Regions from separate parts of the Enterobacter sp. H2G27 genome, predicted to be linked through region 4. Evidence: predicted binding sites of a transcription regulator. Region 4 holds the regulator's gene; each other region holds the start of a gene.

Region 1 (2,203 bases), 4.0 Mb from region 4:
GGCTTCGCTGTGGGTCCATCGCCGATGGGTCGCTCCGCGCTCCGCACAAACGGAAGATGATCGCACGCGTGGTTCCGCGCTGAGCGAATAAACGCCTCCGTAATCGGCTGACGCTGCTCGCCATCGCGCACGGCAGCGTACAGCCGGCTCCACAGTCCTTCTCCCAGGGTTTTGGTCACCACCAGACCCTGGCGTTCAAAGCTCTCCACCACCCAGTGCGGCAGCGCCGCGATACCCATTCTGGCCGCCACCATCTGAATCAGCAGCAGGGTGTTATCCACGCTTTTTAGCTGCGGGCTAATGCCCGCGGGCTGCAGGAAGTGACGCCAGATATCCAGACGACTACGCTGAACCGGGTAAATCAGCAGCGTTTCCGTCGCCAGGTCTTCCGGCGTGATGCGCGTTTTGGCCGCCAGCGGATGGTCCGGCGCCAGCACCAGGCGCACCTCATAATCAAACATCGGCGAATAGTGCAGGCCGCTGCGCGGCAGAATGTCAGAGGTCATGACCAGATCCAGCTCGCCCTGCTGCAGCGACGGCTGCGGGTCGAACGTCACGCCGGATTTAAAGTCCATCTCCACCTGCGGCCACTTCTGGCGGAAGTTCTCAAGCGCGGGGGTCAGCCACTGAATACAGCTGTGGCACTCAATAGCGATACGCAGTTTGGTCTGCTGCGGTTCGTTACACGCCTGCAGCGCGCTCGCGATCTGTGGCAGAACCTGATTCGCCAGCTGAAGGAGAATTTCACCCTGCGGCGTAAAGCGTAGCGGCTGGCTTTTACGCACAAAAAGACGGAAGCCGAGGCGTTGTTCCAGATCGCTGAACTGGTGAGAAAGGGCGGACTGTGTCTGGTGCAGCGTGGCCGCAGCAGCCGCGAGCGAACCGCAGTTCCGCAACGCTTGTAGCGTTTTCAGGTGTTTAATCTCGATCATGAAAGTCCTTCACTTCGCCATGAACATTTTGCGCTTGAGGAATATACAGTACCTGCCAATTATAGAAGTGTAAACATCTGGACGTCTAAATAACGAATTTCACAAGGGGTACACCATGACAATCCGCAATCACACTCTCGGTTTCCCTCGCGTTGGCCTGCGTCGCGAGCTGAAAAAAGCGCAAGAAAGCTACTGGGCGGGTAACGCCACGCGTGAAGAGCTGCTGGCGGTGGGACGCGAGCTGCGCGCCCGCCACTGGGATCAGCAGAAGCAGGCGGGCATTGACCTGCTGCCGGTGGGCGATTTCGCCTGGTACGACCATGTTCTGACGACCAGCCTGCTGCTTGGCAACGTGCCGGCTCGTCATCAGAACAAAGATGGATCGGTAGATATCGATACCCTGTTCCGCATCGGCCGTGGCCGTGCGCCAACGGGTGAGCCAGCGGCAGCGGCGGAGATGACCAAGTGGTTTAACACTAACTATCACTATATGGTGCCGGAGTTCGCCAAAGGCCAGCAGTTCAGACTGACCTGGACGCAGCTTCTGGATGAAGTGGACGAAGCGCTGGCGCTGGGCCACCAGGTTAAACCCGTGCTGCTGGGGCCAGTGACCTATTTGTGGCTGGGGAAAGTCAAAGGCGAGCAGTTCGATCGTCTGAGCCTGCTGAAGGACATTCTGCCGGTCTACAAACAGGTGCTGATTGAGCTGGGCAAACGCGGTATTCAGTGGGTGCAAATCGACGAACCGGCGCTGGTGCTCGAGTTGCCTCAGGAATGGCTCGATGCCTTCAAACCAGCGTATGACGCGCTCACCGGGGAGGTGAAGATGCTACTGACAACCTATTTCGAAGGCGTGACGCCGAACCTGAACACGATTACCGCGCTGCCGGTGCAGGGCCTGCACGTAGACCTTGTACACGGTAAAGATGATGTGACGGAGCTGCACAAGCGTTTGCCAGCGGACTGGCTGCTCTCCGCCGGTCTGGTGAATGGCCGTAACGTCTGGCGCGCCGATCTGACCGAGAAATACGCACAAATCAAAGACATCGTCGGTAAACGTGAGCTGTGGGTGGCCTCGTCCTGCTCGCTGCTGCACAGCCCGATCGACCTGAGCGTGGAAACCCGTCTCGACCCTGAAGTAAAGAGCTGGTTTGCCTTCGCGCTGCAAAAATGTGAAGAGCTGGCCCTGCTGCGCGACGCGCTGAACAGCGGCGACACGGCGGCAATTACCGAATGGAGCGCCCCGATCCGGGCGCGCCGCCACTCCGCGC
Region 2 (2,203 bases), 1.3 Mb from region 4:
AGTCAACGCATTAAACCACTCCGTGAGCTCCCGGCGAATGTCTGCCGGGAGTGCCGCTTCATGCAGCCCCTCGATAGCCCCTTCCAGCGCGAAGAGTACTTTAATACTCAGCGCTTTATTTTTTGCCCGCATCTTTAGCCAGCACGCCCTGGCACCAAGCTCCCGCAACATTTCCTCATTGGTGATGCCAGCTTCAAAGAGCAAGACTTCAAGCTGAAAGGTCAGGTTAGGCAGATCCTTTAGTCGGTTTCGTTGATGGCGCTGATAACGCTCTTTTCTTGCCGCACTGAGCGCAAACGAGGAGAGCTGAAGTAACCGCTCCCTGTCCTGCCATAATCCGTCATCAACACGATAATAGTTGAGCAGCACCGGACGGCCTCGCTTCATCAACGTCAAAAAAGAGGAGGCATTTTTTACACAGTATTTGGCACTCTCCTCACAGGCGCGAAGGTAAAGCTCGCCATCTGAGACCATGGCAAAAACAGCATCATCCACCGCAAGGGTATAGCCGCCAAACAACGCGCGGTGATGAATCTCGCCCAACGGGGAGAGGTATTCCTGAGATTTATAAATCCGTTCATAAGATATCTTTTTCATGATATTTCCCTTCAAAATCATAAAGTAACAACTAAATTTCTTACTAGCGGATCCGTTAGCAGGAAAATAGGCAACTTAACGTCGTTGAGCAAGATGATTTTTCGAGGAGCATCAAGATTGAATGAATTTTGCGAGTCGCTTTCCGAAAATGAGGTTGATCTTTGGGTATACAGGGGTTACTGTATATCCATACAGTAACTACAGGGCTGGAATGAATATGCACACTTCAGGCTATGCAAATCGCGCTACCTCTCTCTCTTCTGCTGCAGGCAATGTCTCGCAGAATTCCATCGAGCGTGTTTCCACGGGGCTTATCAGTGAAGTGGTTTATCGTGAAGACCAGCCCTTGTTAACGCAACTTCTGTTACTGCCGTTATTACAACAGCTCGGTCAGCAATCGCGCTGGCAGCTTTGGCTCACGCCTCAGCAAAAGCTGAGCCGTGAGTGGGTTCAGTCCGCCGGCCTGCCGCTGACGAAAGTCATGCAAATTAATCAACTCTCGCCTTGCGATACCGTTGAGTCGATGATCCGCGCGTTACGCACAGGGAATTACAGCGTGGTGATTGGATGGTTACCGGAAGAATTGACTGAAGAAGAACATTTCCGTCTGACTGAAGCCGCTGAAGAAGGGAATGCGATCGGGTTCATTATGCGTCCGGTTCGATCGGATTCTTACCGCAGAGGACAACTTTCTGGGCTAAAAATTCACTCAAATTTGTATCATTGAGTGAAATTAAGATTTTTCCTGGAATTTTTTTTGACCGCAAGATGGGATTTAAGTTCCCGACCTAAAAATTGCGGCAAGGCTTGTCTGGTGCGGTTCTCCTTAATTTTATTGCACAAAATTCGTTCGAAAAATGTTAAATAATCGGTATACGGAACTTTTTTTTTCATATGCCTGACGGACTTCACACTTGTAAGTTTTCAGCTACGTTGTAGACTTTACATCGCCAGGGGTGCTCGGCCTAAGCCGAAGATATCGGTAGATTTATATTTGACCACGCCCCCCGGTGAAGGATTTAACCGTGATTCTCTCTTGAGACTTTCATGGCGAATTTTGGATGATAACGAGGCGCAAAAAATGAAAAAGACAGCTATCGCGATTGCAGTGGCACTGGCTGGCTTCGCTACCGTAGCGCAGGCCGCTCCGAAAGATAATACCTGGTATGCAGGTGGTAAACTGGGCTGGTCTCAGTTCCACGACACTGGCTGGTACAACAGCAGCCTGAACAATGATGGCCCAACTCACGAGAGCCAGCTTGGTGCAGGTGCGTTCGGTGGCTATCAGGTTAACCCGTATGTTGGTTTTGAAATGGGTTACGACTGGTTAGGTCGTATGCCATACAAAGGCGACACCATCAACGGCGCTTTCAAAGCACAGGGCGTTCAACTGACCGCTAAACTGGGCTACCCAATCACTGACGATCTGGACGTGTACACCCGTCTGGGCGGCATGGTATGGCGTGCTGACTCCAGCAACAACATTTCTGGCGACAACCATGACACCGGTGTTTCCCCAGTATTCGCTGGTGGCGTTGAGTGGGCTATGACCCGTGACATCGCTACCCGTCTGGAATACCAGTGGGTTAACAACATCGGCGACGGC
Region 3 (2,203 bases), on a different contig from region 4:
CGCGCCTGCAGCTGCGCGGGTGACCTGCGACACGCCGACAGACGGATTGCCGTGTACCGCACTGATATCGTCAAACTGTCCGACAATCACGCCGGCATCGAGCGTGGTTCCGCCGAGATCGATAATCAGGGTGGTCTCTGCGGGTCCGGGCTTCAGCTCCGCGAGACGGGAGAACGCCGCCGGCAGTGATTCCGGCATCACCTTCACGTCCGTTACGGTAAATGCCCTGCCCTTATTCAGAACCAGCTCACGCATCAGGTTTTCCCGTTTACGTCGGATGTTCTCCTCGTTCCGCTGGCAGTCCCCGTCATAATACTCGCTCAGGGGCAGCGTCACGGTCAGGCTCACCGGCTGCGGCTCAAGCCCGCTGTTCAGCAGCGCATGATGCACGGCCAGCAGGTTGAGATCACCGTACTGATACTCCACGTTTGTTGTCGGGATGGCATCCCGGCTGACGCTGTCCCAGGTGTATTTCAGCGTGCCCACCTGATAGTTGAACGTTGCAGCACTGAACTCCGCCACTTTCCAGCCATGCCGGAAGGAGTTAGCAGAAACCCGGGACTGCAGCTCGTTTCCTTCAAACCATGCCAGCTTAACATTAGTTGAACCATCATCGCAGTAAATATTCATCATTATGCTCCGTCAATTAAACTCAATTTGATACACATTATAAGAGCAAAATGGAAAAACAAAAGCCTTATTTCTCATTATGAGCAATATAAAATAATCAAAATGATATTTAAGAACATTTTGAGTAGCTTAGGTTACTTACACAGCACATTGAGCAGGTGATCTGGATTATCCTCACGCTGTTAAATATACTGTATGTATAACCAGTATATTTAGCCGTAAGGAGGAAAGATGAAACTGCAGCTTTTCAGCACCGGGAAAGAACTCCCGCCACAGGCCCATCCGTTGTTTGCAGACCTGGCCAGCTGCGGTTTTCCCAGCCCTGCAGCTGACTATGTCGAGTCCGACCTGGATCTCCATGATTACTGCATACGTCATCCGAGCGCGACTTACTACCTGCGTGCCAGCGGTGACAGTATGTCCGACGGCAGCCTTTACAACGGCGATCTGCTGGTTGTGGACAGTGCAGAGAAGCCTCAGCACGGTGATATCGTTGTGGCCAGCGTACAAGGGGAGTTTACGGTTAAACGGCTTCTGCTGACGCCACGACTGACGCTGCAGCCCATGAACGCCTCGTGGTCGCCGATTTATCCCGACCCGGACGATCTGGATATCTTTGGCGTCGTCACGCACATCATCCACCGCCCGAGGGAGATGTACTGATGTTTGCCCTGGCCGATGTGAACAGCTTTTATGCGAGCTGTGAACGTGTTTTCCGCCCGGATTTGAAAGGAAAACCGGTAGTAGTGCTCAGTAACAACGATGGCTGCGTAATCGCAAGAAGTGCCGAGGCAAAGCCCTGGATCATAATGGGCACGCCGTGGTTTCAGATGAAAAACGAAAGGTACCCGGAAAAAATATACGCGTTCTCAAGCAACTATGAACTTTATGCCTCGATGTCGGCGCGCGTGATGAGCTGCCTGGAGGAGCTGGCGCCCAGAGTAGAATTTTACTCAATTGACGAGCTCTTTGTTGACCTGGCTGGAGTGGAGCATTGCATGGACCTGGAGGACTTCGGCCGGCAGCTGCGCCAGCACGTGTATGACTGTACCCGTCTGACCATCGGCGTGGGCATCGGTCCGACGAAAACGCTGGCAAAATCAGCACAGTGGGCCTCAAAGGAGTGGAAACAGTTTCGTGGTGTGCTCGCCCTGACCCGGGGTAATCCTCAGCGAACGCGGAAACTGCTTTCACTGCAGCCGGTCGAAGAGATCTGGGGCGTGGCAAACCGTATTGCACGCAAGCTCAATGTTCTCGGCATCAAAACCGCGCTCGATCTGGCCCTGACGAACCCGGCCTTTATCCGCAAAAATTTCACCGTGGTTCTCGAGCGAACGGTGCGGGAACTGAACGGGGAAAGCTGCATGTCGCTTGAGGAAGCACCGCCAACAAAGCAGCAGATAGTCTGCAGCCGCAGCTTTGGTGAGAAGGTCACTGAATACGATTCGCTCCGCCAGGCTGTCTGTCAGTACGCAGAGCGGGCCTCTGAAAAGCTGCGTAAAGAGCACCAGTACTGCCGGCATATTTCCGTATTCATCAAAACGTCTCCGTTCGCCGTTAAAGAGCCTTACTA
Region 4 (2,203 bases):
GCGCAAGGATAACAGAAAGCGCGCAAAATTTCTGTTGTTACCCGTCATACTTCAGGCTGTAGCGAAACGCGCTACGGCTCCTGTTACTGACGCTCTTTTTTAAAAAAGGTTCTTTTAATGGCCAATAATACCACTGGGTTAACACGTATCATCAAAGCCGCCGGCTATTCATGGAAAGGTTTCCGTGCCGCATGGGCCAACGAGGCCGCGTTTCGCCAGGAGGGCGTCGCCGCTATCATCGCGGTGATCGTCGCCTGTTTCCTTGATGTTGATGCTATTACCCGCGTACTTCTTATCGGTTCCGTACTTCTGGTGATGATAGTGGAAATTCTTAATAGCGCTATTGAGGCCGTTGTGGATCGCATCGGTTCCGATTTCCATGAGCTTTCTGGCCGCGCAAAAGACATGGGATCTGCTGCCGTATTACTGGCGATTATCACTGCCGTTATCACCTGGGTCACGCTGCTTTGGTCACATTTCCGATGAGCCTCGAGGAATAATTAAGTCCCTGGTTTTTTGTGCAGTTTTTGGTTCCAAAATCGCCTTTGACTGTATATACTCACAGCATAACTGTATATACACCCAGGGGGCGGAATGAAAGCGTTAACGACCAGGCAGCAAGAGGTGTTTGATCTCATCCGGGATCATATCGGCCAGACGGGTATGCCACCTACGCGTGCGGAAATCGCGCAGCGTCTGGGTTTCCGTTCTCCGAATGCTGCCGAAGAACACCTGAAAGCGCTGGCGCGTAAAGGCGTGATTGAGATTGTATCAGGCGCGTCACGCGGTATCCGACTGCTGGTAGAAGAAGAGACGGGCATTCCGCTGGTAGGTCGTGTTGCTGCCGGTGAGCCTTTACTGGCACAGCAGCATATTGAAGGTCATTACCAGGTCGATCCAGCCATGTTCAAGCCGAGCGCTGATTTTCTGCTGCGCGTTAGCGGCATGTCGATGAAAGACATCGGTATTCTTGACGGCGATCTGCTTGCGGTACATAAAACGCAGGATGTGCGTAACGGCCAGGTGGTTGTCGCGCGCATTGACGATGAAGTCACCGTCAAACGTCTGAAAAAACAGGGTAACACCGTTCAGTTGCTGCCTGAAAACAACGAGTTCACCCCAATTGTGGTCGATCTCCGCGAACAGAACTTCTCTATCGAAGGTCTGGCAGTAGGCGTGATTCGTAACGGTGAATGGCTGTAATCTCTTCCTGACAGGCTACGCTTCCGCTGTAGCCTGTTCATCTACCTTTCCCGGTATTTCGCATGTCACTACTGACGGCATCAGATAAGGCATTGTGGCGTCTTGCCCTGCCGATGATTTTCTCCAATATTACCGTGCCTTTACTGGGACTGGTTGATACTGCCGTTATAGGCCATCTTGATTCACCGGTTTATCTTGGCGGCGTGGCGATTGGCGCGACGGCAACCAGCTTCCTGTTTATGCTGTTGCTCTTTTTACGCATGAGCACCACCGGTCTTACCGCACAGGCTTATGGTGCGAAAGATCCGCTGCGTCTGGCGCGTGCGCTGGTGCAGCCGCTGATACTCGCGCTTGGCGCGGGTGCATTAATCGTTGTATTGCGGACACCCCTGATCGATCTTGCGCTTCATATCGTTGGCGGCAGCGAGGCGGTACTGGATCAGGCGCGACGTTTCCTTGAAATCCGCTGGCTCAGCGCGCCAGCGTCGCTGGCTAACCTGGTTCTGCTGGGGTGGTTACTGGGCGTTCAGTATGCCCGGGCGCCAGTGATTTTGCTGGTGGTGGGCAACCTTCTCAACATTGTGCTGGATATCTGGCTGGTGATGGGCCTGCATATGAACGTGCGGGGCGCGGCGCTGGCGACGGCGATTGCCGAATACGGAACCTTTATCATTGGCTTGTGGATGGTCTGGCGCGTGCTGTCGATGCGCGGGATCTCTCTGGCGCTGCTCAAAACCGCATGGCGCGGCAATATCCGTAAGCTGCTGGCCCTCAACCGTGACATCATGCTGCGCTCGCTGCTTCTTCAGCTCTGCTTCGGCGCGCTGACGGTTTTCGGGGCTCGACTGGGGCCAGAAATCGTGGCGGTCAACGCGATATTGATGACGCTTCTGACCTTTACCGCCTATGCGCTGGACGGTTTTGCCTACGCGGTTGAAGCGCATTCCGGGCAAGCATACGGTGCGCGAAAAAGCGGGCAGCTTCGGGATGTCTGGCGGGC

Evidence for each region. The regulator LexA, encoded in region 4, represses DNA repair genes until DNA is damaged. The targets are predictions, from matches to a motif close to TNCTGTATGTACATACAGNA.
Region 1: metR (HTH-type transcriptional regulator MetR) is a predicted target of LexA. The motif match lies at 964-983, and genes of this name have one in related genera.
Region 2: sulA (SOS-induced cell division inhibitor SulA) is a predicted target of LexA. The motif match lies at 775-794, and genes of this name have one in related genera.
Region 3: umuD (translesion error-prone DNA polymerase V autoproteolytic subunit) is a predicted target of LexA. The motif match lies at 820-839, and genes of this name have one in related genera.

The regions. Positions count from the first base shown of each region.
Region 1 is NZ_JBSVSI010000001.1:4,082,718-4,084,920, reverse strand. Features, by position in the region: gene ACW9E7_RS19465 (carboxylate/amino acid/amine transporter) at 1-91, shown strand, start outside; gene metR (HTH-type transcriptional regulator MetR) at 1-932, opposite strand, end outside; gene metE (5-methyltetrahydropteroyltriglutamate--homocysteine S-methyltransferase) at 1,048-2,203, shown strand, end outside.
Region 2 is NZ_JBSVSI010000001.1:1,333,056-1,335,258, reverse strand. Features, by position in the region: gene ACW9E7_RS06185 (TfoX/Sxy family DNA transformation protein) at 1-597, opposite strand, end outside; gene yccS (YccS family putative transporter) at 1-14, shown strand, start outside; gene sulA (SOS-induced cell division inhibitor SulA) at 815-1,324, shown strand; gene ompA (porin OmpA) at 1,679-2,203, shown strand, end outside.
Region 3 is NZ_JBSVSI010000002.1:99,793-101,995, reverse strand. Features, by position in the region: gene parM (plasmid segregation protein ParM domain-containing protein) at 1-630, opposite strand, end outside; gene umuD (translesion error-prone DNA polymerase V autoproteolytic subunit) at 862-1,293, shown strand; gene ACW9E7_RS22165 (Y-family DNA polymerase) at 1,293-2,203, shown strand, end outside.
Region 4 is NZ_JBSVSI010000001.1:76,873-79,075, forward strand. Features, by position in the region: gene ACW9E7_RS00335 (diacylglycerol kinase) at 118-486, shown strand; gene lexA (transcriptional repressor LexA) at 595-1,203, shown strand; gene dinF (MATE family efflux transporter DinF) at 1,266-2,203, shown strand, end outside.